Regions from separate parts of the Lysinibacillus canaveralius genome, predicted to be linked through region 3. Evidence: riboswitches for the same ligand, from Rfam matches in the RefSeq annotation. Region 3 holds a riboswitch; each other region holds the start of a gene.
The links. Region 3 has a riboswitch for S-adenosylmethionine ahead of AA0Y26_RS01800 (MetQ/NlpA family ABC transporter substrate-binding protein). Riboswitches for the same ligand answer to the same signal wherever they lie in the genome.
Positions count from the first base shown of each region.

Region 1: another riboswitch for S-adenosylmethionine. It lies ahead of AA0Y26_RS20370 (bifunctional homocysteine S-methyltransferase/methylenetetrahydrofolate reductase); the one in region 3 lies ahead of AA0Y26_RS01800 (MetQ/NlpA family ABC transporter substrate-binding protein).
Region 2: another riboswitch for S-adenosylmethionine. It lies ahead of AA0Y26_RS17220 (methionine ABC transporter ATP-binding protein); the one in region 3 lies ahead of AA0Y26_RS01800 (MetQ/NlpA family ABC transporter substrate-binding protein).
Region 4: another riboswitch for S-adenosylmethionine. It lies ahead of metA (homoserine O-acetyltransferase MetA); the one in region 3 lies ahead of AA0Y26_RS01800 (MetQ/NlpA family ABC transporter substrate-binding protein).

Region 1 covers NZ_CP154840.1:4,037,499-4,040,609, reverse strand. The annotation lists gene hemG (protoporphyrinogen oxidase) at 1-1,226, shown strand, start outside; SAM riboswitch class I at 1,415-1,514, shown strand; gene AA0Y26_RS20370 (bifunctional homocysteine S-methyltransferase/methylenetetrahydrofolate reductase) at 1,616-3,111, shown strand, end outside.
Region 2 covers NZ_CP154840.1:3,385,707-3,388,817, reverse strand. The annotation lists gene gcvH (glycine cleavage system protein GcvH) at 20-400, shown strand; gene AA0Y26_RS17230 (hypothetical protein) at 615-938, shown strand; gene AA0Y26_RS17225 (thioredoxin family protein) at 948-1,250, shown strand; SAM riboswitch class I at 1,312-1,415, shown strand; gene AA0Y26_RS17220 (methionine ABC transporter ATP-binding protein) at 1,494-2,519, shown strand; gene AA0Y26_RS17215 (methionine ABC transporter permease) at 2,512-3,111, shown strand, end outside.
Region 3 covers NZ_CP154840.1:337,865-340,975, reverse strand. The annotation lists gene AA0Y26_RS01805 (pyridoxal phosphate-dependent aminotransferase) at 69-1,247, shown strand; SAM riboswitch class I at 1,366-1,482, shown strand; gene AA0Y26_RS01800 (MetQ/NlpA family ABC transporter substrate-binding protein) at 1,582-2,400, shown strand; gene AA0Y26_RS01795 (methionine ABC transporter ATP-binding protein) at 2,468-3,111, shown strand, end outside.
Region 4 covers NZ_CP154840.1:2,283,912-2,287,022, reverse strand. The annotation lists gene AA0Y26_RS11535 (hypothetical protein) at 1-193, shown strand, start outside; gene AA0Y26_RS11530 (LLM class flavin-dependent oxidoreductase) at 195-1,184, shown strand; SAM riboswitch class I at 1,369-1,475, shown strand; gene metA (homoserine O-acetyltransferase MetA) at 1,556-2,494, shown strand; gene AA0Y26_RS11520 (hypothetical protein) at 2,635-2,772, shown strand; gene AA0Y26_RS11515 (alpha/beta fold hydrolase) at 2,918-3,111, shown strand, end outside.

The DNA of each region.
Region 1 (3,111 bases), 870 kb from region 3:
TTATCATGGAGACAGGGGCAGATTCCATTGTCGCACGTCATCCTGGGGTGCTTGAGCTGGTTAAGGAGCTTGATTTTGAATCAGAGCTTGTTTATAACGAGACAGGGATTTCCTATATCCATACAAATAACGAATTGCATGCAATACCAGCAGGGTCTACATTTGGTATTCCGATGAGCATTGATTCGCTGCAGGCTAGTACACTTATTTCAGAAGAAGGAAAGAAGCGGGCCCTGAAAGATTTAGAAATGCCGAATACAGGATTTACGAAAGAAAGCTCGATTGGGGAATTTCTTGAATATTTCCTAGGGGAGGAAATTGTAAGGAAACAGATTGCCCCTGTACTTGCAGGTGTTTATTCCGGAGATCTTTACCAGCTTTCTCTCGCTTCTACTCTACCGTATCTTGTTGATTATAAAAATGAATACGACAGTATTATCAAAGGGTTCGAAGCAAACCGTGAACAATTTGAGAAGGCTGCCAATAAAAAATTCATTTCCTTCCGGAACGGGCTTTCAGCATTGATTGATCAGCTGGAAGCAAATCTGCCGGAAGTGAACTTCATGAAGAATACAGAGATTCACAGTGTGATGAAAGAAGATGGCTGCTATAAAATAGATATTGGGCATGAAACAGTGCTCGCTGATGTCGTTGTGCTCGCTGTACCTAATACAACGGTGCAGAAAGTACTGGCAGATGAACAGCTAAAAGTAAATCTAAAGCGTTTCACTACAGCTTCGGCTATCACGTTGTATCTTGGCTTCGATGTGCCAGACAGCGTATTACCAGCAGATGGTACGGGCTTTATTGTTTCTCACAATAGTGACTTAGTATGTGATGCCTCTACATGGACGAGCCGAAAATGGAAGCATACATCGCATGATGGAAACCTGCTTGTGCGTCTATTCTATAAAAATGTAAATCCCCGCTATGAGGAACTTGCGGCTATGACGGATCAAGAATTGCTGGAAGTAGCGCGAAATGATGTAAAGGTAAGTCTAGGAATTGATGATGAACCGACAGTCGTAAATGTCGCGAAATGGATTGACCAAATGCCACGGTATGACCTTGCACATAATGAAGCATTGTCTGTATTGTTGAAAGACCTGGAGGAGAACTACCCGAACTTGCTGCTTGCTGGCTGTTCCTATTTTGGTGTAGGGATTGGAGCATGTATCCAAAACGGTAAGAAAACAGCAGAGCGCATCCTAGCTGCTTTGCAATAATAGAGAGCTCGGAAGGATAATGAATCCTTCCTTGAGCTTTTTTGAAAAACTCAGTTATGGTAGAAAAATAGCCCTATATCCAGAAAACCAATAAATTGGCCATGAAAACGTTTACTATTGTAAAACGTCTTGACGTCTCTTTCAGATAACGTTATGATTCTTTTAATTGTTGACAAAATTCAATATATTTCTTATCGAGAGAAGCTGAGGGACTGGCCCGATGAAGCTTCAGCAACCAGCTCTAAAGTCAGGTGCTAAATCCAGCCGGCAGATGCCGAAAGATGAGAAGGGACTACGATTCTTAGCCTTCTTGTTAAAAGAGGGCTTTTTCTTTTAGATAGAAATGACTGAAAAGTTTTGCAATTCGGTTAAAGAAAAGAGGGATACAAATGGGCTTGCTTGAAGCTTTAGAAACGCGGGTATTAACAGCTGACGGTGCAATAGGCACGCTGCTTTATTCTTACGGGCTGGATTACTGTCACGAGGAGATGAATGTGACAAAGCCTGAAATAGTGCAAAAAATCCATGAGCAATATATTACTGCAGGAGCAGATATCATTCAAACGAATACATACGGAGCAAATTCGATAAAATTGGCTCGGTACGGCTACGAAGATCGCGTAAAGGAGTTTAACGAAGCAGCTGTTGGATTAGCGAAAACAGCTGCAGGGGATAACGTATTCGTTTTAGGAACGATTGGAGGCATACGGGGAATTCGTAAAAGCGATGCAACGCTTGAAGAGATTACTTCAGCTATTCGCGAACAGGCACGTGTGCTAATTGACGGAGAGGTGGACGGTCTTTTACTAGAAACCTTCTATGATTTTGAGGAAATACAGGCAGTTGTCAAAGCTGTTCGTGCAATGACAAATAAGCCGATTATCGCACAAGTATCTATGCATGAGCCAGGCATTTTACAGGGAGGTATTTCATTCCGTACAGCCCTTCTTGAACTTGAGGCTTTAGGAGCGGATATTGTGGGCAGTAACTGCCGTCTTGGCCCATTTCATACAATTCAGGCGTTTGAAAAAGTGGAGCTTCCGAAGCATGCTTACTTATCGGCCTATCCAAATGCTTCTCTTCTAGATGTAGAAGATGGGCGCGTGGTATACGAATCCGAAGCTGACTATTTTGCACGCGCTGCTGAGGAGCTGGTCAAGCAGGGGGTCCGTCTAATCGGTGGTTGCTGCGGAACGACACCGAAGCATATTGAAGCAGCAAAAAAGCGGTTATCAAAGCTTACACCGCTAAAGGAAAAAGAGACGATGCCGGCAACGACTGAATTCGTCCGTGTGCCGGAGCCGCCTAAATATGAACCGCTGCATCTAAAGGCGAAACGCGAACGCTCGGTGATTGTGGAACTAGACACACCTCGCCACTTAGAGATTGGTGGGTTTGTAAAAGGAGCCAAGGAATTATATGAAAATGGAGCGGATGTCATCATGATGGCAGATAATTCTCTAGCGTCTCCAAGGATTAGTAACATCGCAATGGCATCTATCCTCATACAGGAAGGAGTGCGCTCCCTGCCGCATATCACATGTCGGGATAGAAACTTGATTGGTCTTCAATCACATTTAATGGGGCTGGACGCTTTAGAACTGCATGACATTTTAGTTGTAACCGGGGATCCGACGAAAGTAGGGGATTTCCCAGGAGCAACAAGTGTATACGACGTTTCTTCTATGGAGTTAATGTCGCTCATTAAACAATTGAATGAAGGTATTTCGTTTTCCGGTAAACCGCTTCGCAAACAGGCTAACTTCTCGGTGGCAGGAGCATTTAATCCGAATGTCAGGGTAGTGGACCGTGCTGTCGCACGCTTAGAGAAAAAATTAGAGCATGGCTGCGATTATTTCATCTCTCAGCCTGTTTACTCAAAGGA
Region 2 (3,111 bases), 1.5 Mb from region 3:
TCGTTGGAGGGATTTATTCATGAGTATTCCTAAAGATCTGCGCTATACGCAAGAGCATGAATGGGTAAAAATTGAAGGCAATAAAGTACGTGTTGGTATTACGGACTTCGCACAGCATGAATTAGGCGATATCGTATTCGTTGAGCTTCCTGAAGTAGGCGATACAGTAACGTTTAATGAACCGTTTGGTAGCGTAGAATCAGTAAAAACAGTTTCTGAATTATATTCACCAGTGTCTGGTACAGTAGTAGAAGTGAATGAGGAGTTATCTGATAACCCTGAATTCGTTAATGAATCTCCATATGAAAATGCTTGGATGATTGTTATTGAACTTTCGAATGAATCGGAAGTAGAGCAATTAATGACTGCTGAAGCATATGAAGAATTGATCGCTGAATAATACGAAAGCGCCTGAATCTAACAGTAGATTTTGGCGCTTTTTTTCAAAATAAAAGAAAGTAAAACTTTTTACTTTATAGAATAGTTCGGTATGCGCGTCTGCAGCTTGAAGCTGCTTCGTCTATTGCTAGGCATGGGAAATATGTTAGATAAAAGCTTGCAGCAGCAAAAAAGATGCGAATGCCCCTTTCATAAAAGCGGGAGGTAAGCGGTGAATGATTGAAAAGTGTATAATTGTAGAAGGTCGTTCTGATAAATTAAAAATTGAGCCTCTGCTTGCTGAACATGTGTTGATCATTTGTACACATGGCACGAAGGACGAGGAAGCGTTCATTGACTTGCTTGAGCCGTATGAGTACTGTGAGTTTTTTACATTTTTTGACCGGGATAAATCCGGCGATTATTTGCGAAAAATGATGCGTCGCACATACAGTGAAGCAGTTCAGCTGGAGCTGCCCGCCCCTTTTACAGGTGTTGCAGAAGCACCGAGTGCGATTGTGCGCCAAATTTTACAAGCGGCCAAATTCCAAGTGAAATAGGATGATTAGATGAAGGAATGGACACAGAATGAGTGGCAGGAAGCAATGAAAACAGAGCGTATAGCTGCCTTTTATTTATATACACCAATTTGTGGTACATGTGCTATCGCCTCTAAAATGATGACAGTTGTGGAAGAACTACTGCCGGATGTAGCGATTGGTAAAGGAAATGTGAATTATTTGGAAGATTTGGCGATGCAATATGAGGTGGAAAGTGTACCTTGTTTGCTGATTGCACGCGATGGAGAGTATGCCCAAAAGCTGTATGCATTTCAATCCGTACCTAATTTGTATGAAATATTAAAAAAGTGATTGACGGACAATTGCATGGCGTGGTACAGTAACAAACATAAAAATAAACTTAATAACGTTACTCTTATAAAGAGCGGTGGAGGGAAGTGCCCTGTGAAGCCCGGCAACCATCACATATGTGAAAAGGTGCCAAGTCACTCAAAGTCATGCTTTGGAAGATGAGAGAACGGTTACGTATAAAATGTACGAAAACCTTTCTGCTTATCACGGCGGAAAGGTTTTTTTATGTAGAAGGAGCCAAATATGATTGAGTTACGTAATATAACAAAAGTTTACAAAACGAAAAACGGTGAATTGACAGCCGTTGATAATGTAAACCTATCGATTGAAAAAGGAGAAATATACGGCATTATCGGCTATAGCGGTGCGGGTAAAAGTACGATGATCCGCCTGTTGAATGGTTTAGAAAAGCCGACGACGGGCTCCGTCATAGTAAACCAAGAGGAAATCTCGGCAATTTCTGGTGGAAAGCTTCGTGCAGCACGTCAGAAAATCAGTATGATCTTCCAGCACTTCAATCTTCTATGGTCCCGTACAGTGGAAGAGAATATCGCATTTCCATTGGAGATTGCAGGGGTACCAAAGCAGGAGCGTGCAAAGCGTGTGGCTGAGCTTATTGACCTCGTTGGTTTGACAGGCCGCGGCAAAGCGTATCCCTCTCAATTATCAGGCGGGCAAAAGCAGCGTGTAGGGATTGCAAGGGCGCTTGCCAACAATCCAGAAGTTCTGCTTTGCGATGAAGCAACTTCCGCTCTCGATCCGGAAACAACAGATTCGATCCTGGAGCTATTACTGGACATTAACAAGCGTTTAGGGCTGACAATTGTGCTGATTACACACGAAATGCATGTTATACGCAAAATCTGCCACCGTGTAGCCGTTATGGAAGCTGGGAAGGTAGTAGAGACTGGAAAGGTATTAGATGTCTTCCAGAACCCGCAGGCACCTATTACGAAAAGGTTTGTATCGCAAGTATCAGGTACAAATGAAACAAGAGAATCAATCGAGCAGATTCTGGAAAATTATCCTTCCGGTAAGCTGGTAAAAGTAACGTTTGTGGGACAAGCTACAGAACAACCTGTTATTTCTCAGCTGATTAAGGAGCATGGGGTTGATGTAAATATTGTACATGGGTCTATTTCCTATACGACAAGCGGTCCTTACGGGACATTGATTGTGCATATTGACGGAACAGAGGAGCAAGTACAAACGGCACTTCACGTGTTGGCAAAACATGAATTACAAACGGAGGTGATTGAGCATGCTTAGTCAATTATTTCCGAATGTAAACTGGGAGAAGATGACAGAAGCTTTATATGAAACAGTGTATATGACTGCTGTTTCTACAATCATTACATTTATTTTAGGATTGGCAATCGGCATTGTGCTTTTTTTAACAAGTCCATATCAATTATGGGCAAATAAAATTGTTTATTTCTTAACAGGATCATTAGTGAATATTTTCCGTTCGATTCCATTTATCGTATTGATCATATTACTAATTCCATTTACAAAGTTTTTAGTAGGTTCCATTCGTGGTGCCAATGCGGCATTACCGGCGCTCATAATTGGAGCAGCTCCGTTTTATGCACGCATGGTGTTAATTGCTCTTCGTGAAATTGATAAAGGCGTTATTGAAGCAGCTCGCTCAATGGGGGCAAAAACATCGACTATTATCTTTAAGGTACTAATGCCAGAAAGCTTACCGGCATTAATATCAGGTATTACCGTAACCGCTGTTGCACTTGTCGGTTATACTGCAATGGCCGGCATTATTGGAGCTGGCGGATTAGGGAACTTGGCATATTTAGAAGGGTTCCAGCGAAATCGTTCAGATGTGACATTGATGGCGACCATTTTA
Region 3 (3,111 bases):
TTCTCTTAAATATCATAACATGGTTCGTATAATTTTTAATATATTCTGAAAAATAGGTGATTTATAAAATGGAATTTTCGACTAGACTACAGCAGCTTCCACCTCAATTTTTTGCTGCGCTTGCTGGAAAAGTAGCGCAGGCAGTTGCAGAGGGACGCGACATCATCAATTTAGGACAAGGTAACCCTGATCAGCCAACTCCCCCACATATTATCGAAGCCTTACAGGAGGCGGCAGCTGATCCATCTACACATAAATACTCGCCGTTTCGCGGGATTCCCGAACTTCGCCGGGCAGCAGCTGAATTTTACAAACGCGAATATAATGTGGACATCAATCCCGATAAAGAAGTGGCTATATTAGGAGGGACAAAAGTTGGACTTGTGGAATTACCGTTAGCTATGTTGAATCCTGGAGATACAATGCTGCTGCCGGATCCGGGCTATCCAGATTATTTATCAGGTGTCGCACTTGCAGATGTAAAATTTGATACAATGCCGCTCATAAAAGAGAATAACTTCCTGCCCGACTATGATGCGCTGCCCGAGAAAATAAAAGACCGTGCCAAAATGATGTACATCAATTATCCGAACAATCCTACTGGAGGTGTGGCAGACCAGCAATTTTTTGAAAAAACAGTTGCCTTTGCAAAGCAACACCATATTGCTGTCGCGCATGACTTTGCATATGGAGCACTCGGATTTGACGGTATAAAGCCGGTTAGCTTCCTGCAGGCAGAAGGCGCTAAAGATGTCGGCATTGAATTGTACACACTATCAAAATCGTATAATATGGCCGGATGGCGTGTCGGGTTTGCTGTTGGTAATGAAAAAATGATTGAAGCGATTAATTTGATTCAAGATCACCTGTTTTGCAGTATCTTCCCCGCTATCCAGCATGCAGCTGCCGAGGCTTTAACAGCTGAGCAGAATAGTGTAGAGGGATTGCGCGATACATACGAAAGACGCCGCAATATACTCGTGAAAGAAGCAAGACGTATCGGCTGGAATGTGCAGGCACCCAAAGGCTCATTTTTCGCCTGGCTGCCTGTTCCAAAAGGATTTACCAGCCAGCAGTTTGCTGATTTGCTGCTAGACAATGCGGATGTTGCCGTCGCAGCAGGCAATGGTTTTGGTGAATACGGGGAAGGCTATATACGCGTTGGTCTGCTCGTTTCAGAAGAACGGCTGAAAGAGGCGATTGCTCGTGTAGAAAAGTTAGGACTTTTTCAAATACCTGTTAAGTAATTTTCTTTCGCAAAAAGCAGTTGCGCGTAATTTTTTTTAGAAAAATAATAAAATACTATTGCGAAACTAATAAATAGTCTGTATATTAAGTTTCATAGTTTTTTAATATAGTGTTTCTCTCTTATTAAGAGTAGCTGAGGGACTGGCCCGATGAAGCTCAGCAACCAGCATATGCGAAAGACGCATTTGCAAGGTGCTAATTCCTACAAAACGAATTCGTTTTGAAAGATAAGAGTGGTGTTTGAATATTGTCTTTGTCTATTCATGCCTCTCTTTTCAAAGGAGAGGCATTTTTTATTAAAGGACAAATACAAACACGTTGGAGGAATCATCTATGAAAACAAAAAAATTTGGTTATTTATTCGCAGGTGCAGCACTTGCCCTATCACTCGCAGCATGCAGCAGCGATGAAGATTCAGCCTCAAAATTAAATGATGGTGTGATCAAGGTCGGCGTAACAGCAGGCCTGCATGAAGAAATTACAGAAGTGGCCGCTGAAATAGCAGCAAAAAATGATTTGGAAGTACAGATTGAAGTGTTTTCTGATTACGTGCTGCCGAATACAGCACTAGTAGAGGGAGATCTGGACGTAAACAACTTCCAGCATGAGCCTTTCCTGGACAACTTTAATAATGACCGTGGAGAGGAACTTGTGGCTGTAGCAGAGACAATCTTAAACCCAATGGGCTTCTATTCAGAGAAATATGAGTCGATCGATGCTGTCCCGGAAGGTTCAAAGGTTGCCATTCCTAACGACCCAACAAACGGCGGACGCGCACTAGCGGTACTGGCTGATGCCGGCTATATCACATTGGCTGAGGGCGTAGGCATTAACGGAACAATCTATGATATTGAAGAAAATCCAAAAAACCTGGAATTTATCGAATTAGAGGCGGCACAAATCCCAACTCAGCTCGCAGAAGTGGAATTTGCCGCTATCAATACAAACTTTGCAATGGAGGCAGGCTTGAGTCCTAAAGATGATTCTATCCTGCTTGAATCTGCAGACTCCCCTTATGTAAATGTAATTGTTGTACGTCCTGGTGATGAAGACAGTGAAGACTTGAAGAAATTCATCGAAGCATATCATTCAGAAGAAGTGCGCCAATACATTGAAGAAACATACGATGGAGCTGTCATTCCAGGCTTCTAATCCAATACATGGCCAAAAGTTATCGGCATTGACGCCGGTAGCTTTTTAGCTAGAAAGGCGGAAAACAATGATTCAACTCCAATCGGTTGTTAAACAATTCGAAGCAAAAAACGGCACAGTTACTGCTGTTGACCAGGTAGATATACAAGTTAAAAAAGGTGAGATCCACGGGGTAATCGGCTATTCGGGTGCAGGTAAAAGTACACTCATCCGATGTGTCAACCTTCTCGAACGTCCAACAAGCGGCAAGGTAATCATTAACGGTATTGATCTGACAGAAGCTTCCCCAGAACAGCTTCGACAATCACGACAAAAAATCGGAATGATATTTCAGCATTTTAATTTACTAAAAACAGCGACAGTCTACGATAATATTGCTATACCTTTAAAGCTATTAGGACATAACAAACAGGAAGTAGAACAAAAGGTAAAAAAATATGCAGAAATCGTTGGCTTAACAGATAAGCTGACAAGCTATCCGAACCAACTGTCGGGCGGTCAGAAGCAGCGTGTGGCTATTGCACGCTCCCTATCACAGGAACCTGAAATTCTGCTTAGTGACGAAGCGACAAGTGCCCTGGATCCTGAAACAACGGACTCCATCCTGGACCTGCTCCTTGAAATCAACGAAAAACTCGGCATTACCATCCTTTTAATCACACACGAAATGAATGTCATTCAAAAAATCTGCGATTATGTATATGTCTTGGA
Region 4 (3,111 bases), 1.9 Mb from region 3:
GAAAGCTGGTTCTTGGGTACATAATATAATCGGCATCCTTTTAATCATCGTCAGCATACTACAAGCGATCAACAGTTGGGATGAAAGCATGCTGAAATCTACTTTTTATCTACTTTTTGCGGCGGTTGTCGCAGTTCTCTTAGTCTTCTTAACAAAGAAGCGAAATGAGATCAAGCAGGAGGGAAAACAATAATATGAGTAAAATTAATATACCGATTTCTGTTCTAGACCTCGTCCCTGTACGAGAAGGACAGGATGCACATGATGCCTTCAATCGTGCACGAGACTTAGCGAAGCACGTAGATGAACTAGGTTATACACGATACTGGTTGGCAGAACATCATAATAGCCGCTCGATTGCCAGCTCTGCTACTCCAGTCGTCATTGGTTATATTGCAGAGGCAACAAAACAAATCCGCGTCGGCTCAGGAGGTGTCATGCTGCCAAACCATGTGCCGCTAGTGGTAGCAGAGCAGTTTGGTACACTGAATGCCATGTATCCGGGACGAATTGACTTAGGACTTGGCCGTGCGCCTGGGACAGACCCATTTACAGCGCGTGCTCTTCGCCGTAATATTGCTGGAGAGGACTTTGAAGAAAATGTTGTCGAGCTGCAGCGTTATTTAGCAGAGGCAAAAGAGACAGATTCAGTGCGTGCTTATCCAGGTTTCGGTGAACAAATTCCGATTTGGATTCTTGGCTCCAGTATGTTCAGCGCAGAGTTTTCCGCGAGAAGAGGAATGCCGTATGCATTTGCCTCCCATTTCGCACCTGACTACTTCACACGTGCAATTAAGTTGTACCGTGAGCAATTCAAGCCAAGTGAATACTGTGAAAAGCCGTATGTCTTGGCATGTGTTAATGCGATTGTGGCTGATACAGATGAAGAAGCGCACTATTTAGCAACGACTTTCTATCAGTTCTTCCTTTCCATCATTCGCCGTGACCACCAATTAATGAAACCGCCTGTAAGAAATATGGATGAGATTTGGTCACCATTCGAGCGGGATGCGGTCATGCAGCAGCGCCAGTACACATTTATTGGCAGTAAAGAAACTGTTGCAAAAGAACTGCAGAAATTTGTTGAGGAAAACGGTGTAGATGAAGTTATGATTAGTTCTTCTATCTATGACGATGAAGCGCGTAAATATTCATTTACATGCCTGCGTGACATGTTTGCATAATCAAATTTACTTATCTCTAACGCCGAGCCAGTCAAACTGGCTTGGCTTTTGTATTTGGTTAAATGCTTCTCGCTGCTTATACAAAAATCACTCTTTCACACTAGATAAATAAATAATAAGAAGGAATTTTGTAAGAATTATTGAATAATTTGCATCTCCGTGATACAATCTATCTAATTTAATCATCTTATCGAGAGAAGCAGAGGGATATGGCCCGATGAAGCTTCAGCAACCTCTAGCGCAGCTAGAAAGGTGCTAATTCCAGCAAGGTTTATCCTTGGAAGATAAGAGCGAGCGACTAAAAACCTCTCATTCTTATGCTGGAATGAGAGGTTTTTTTTGATTAGTGATAGAAATGGGGGGACATTGGAATGCCAATTAATATACCGAAAAGGCTACCAGCTGGAAATTTACTTAGAGAAGAAAAAATATTCGTCATGGAGGAGGACCGCGCTCGCACGCAGCAAATTCGTCCACTAAATATACTTGTATGCAATTTAATGCCTGAAAAAGAGAAAACGGAATTGCAGCTGCTGCGTTTACTTGGGAATACACCTCTTCAAGTGAATATTACCTTCTTAAATACAGCGACCTATGAATCGAGAAATGTATCCAAATCACATTTGCAGCTTTTTTACAAAACGTTTGATGAAATTAAGCATCGACGCTATGATGGAATGATTATTACCGGTGCGCCAGTTGAACGTATGGAATTTGAGGAAGTGCTATATTGGAAGGAAATTACATCTATTATGGATTGGGCAAAGGACAATGTCACGTCTATTATGAATATTTGTTGGGGGGCACAAGCAGCTTTATATCATCATTTTGGCATCGGTAAATACGAGCTTCCTAAAAAATGTTCCGGTGTTTATTCCCATGTCATAACGGATTTAACGGTTGACCTTGTACGCGGTTTCAGCGATGAATATGTAGCACCGCACTCCCGTCATACATCAGTTTCAATTGAAGAAGTCCGTAATCATCCCGAGCTGAAGCTGCTGAGCTATTCGGATGATGCCGGGGTATTTATCGTCCAATCGAAGGATAACAAACATATCATGATTACCGGACATCTGGAGTATGATGCTACCACGCTAAAAGACGAATATGTAAGAGATGTGGCAAAAGGAGATAATGTAGAACTTCCTGTAAATTACTTCCCGAATAATGATCCGTTAAAAGAACCAAAGAACACTTGGCGGGCTCACTCCCATCTTTTGTTCTATAACTGGCTGAATTATTATGTTTACCAAGAAACGCCGTACAAATGGGATTTTATCGAGGAAGATATCGAATATCATATTTAATGAAACATGGCTGTGCGACCGGTTACTATCGGGGCATAGCTTTTTTTATGAAGCAGCAGCAATAAAGTTAGAAAATTGAAACTATATAGCATTTTATTCGTAAATTAACTAAAAGGAGTTTATAAAAGGAGGGCTTTGCCATGCTATTCATCGTCGTTGTCCTTTCTATACCAGTATACGGCTATTGTATTTGGTCTTTATATGAGCCTGAGGAAGCCTTTTCTTCATGGATAAATGGCGCTATAAAGAAGTTCCTGAACTCTCCGATCTGCAGCTAAAACACATACGCTACGGCAGTATAACTGTGATAATTCTGATGTCGATCGGTATTTTAGCACTTGCCATTAATACAGTCGTATCAATAGTCAGATACTTTAATGGTTAACAAAGTTTATAATATCCAAACGTTAGGAGAGATTTGTCATGTGGAAACAGAAAATCATAGAAACAAAACGGGGTGCCTTTGAAATTTTCGAGTGTGGGGAAGGAGAGCCTCTTGCAGTTACACACTTATATAGTGAGTTTGATGAAAGGGGAAACGCTCTTGCTCATCCATTCACCCCTTACTATCATGTATTTTTAATCAACGTACGAGGTGCCGGACATTCTGTAAAAGC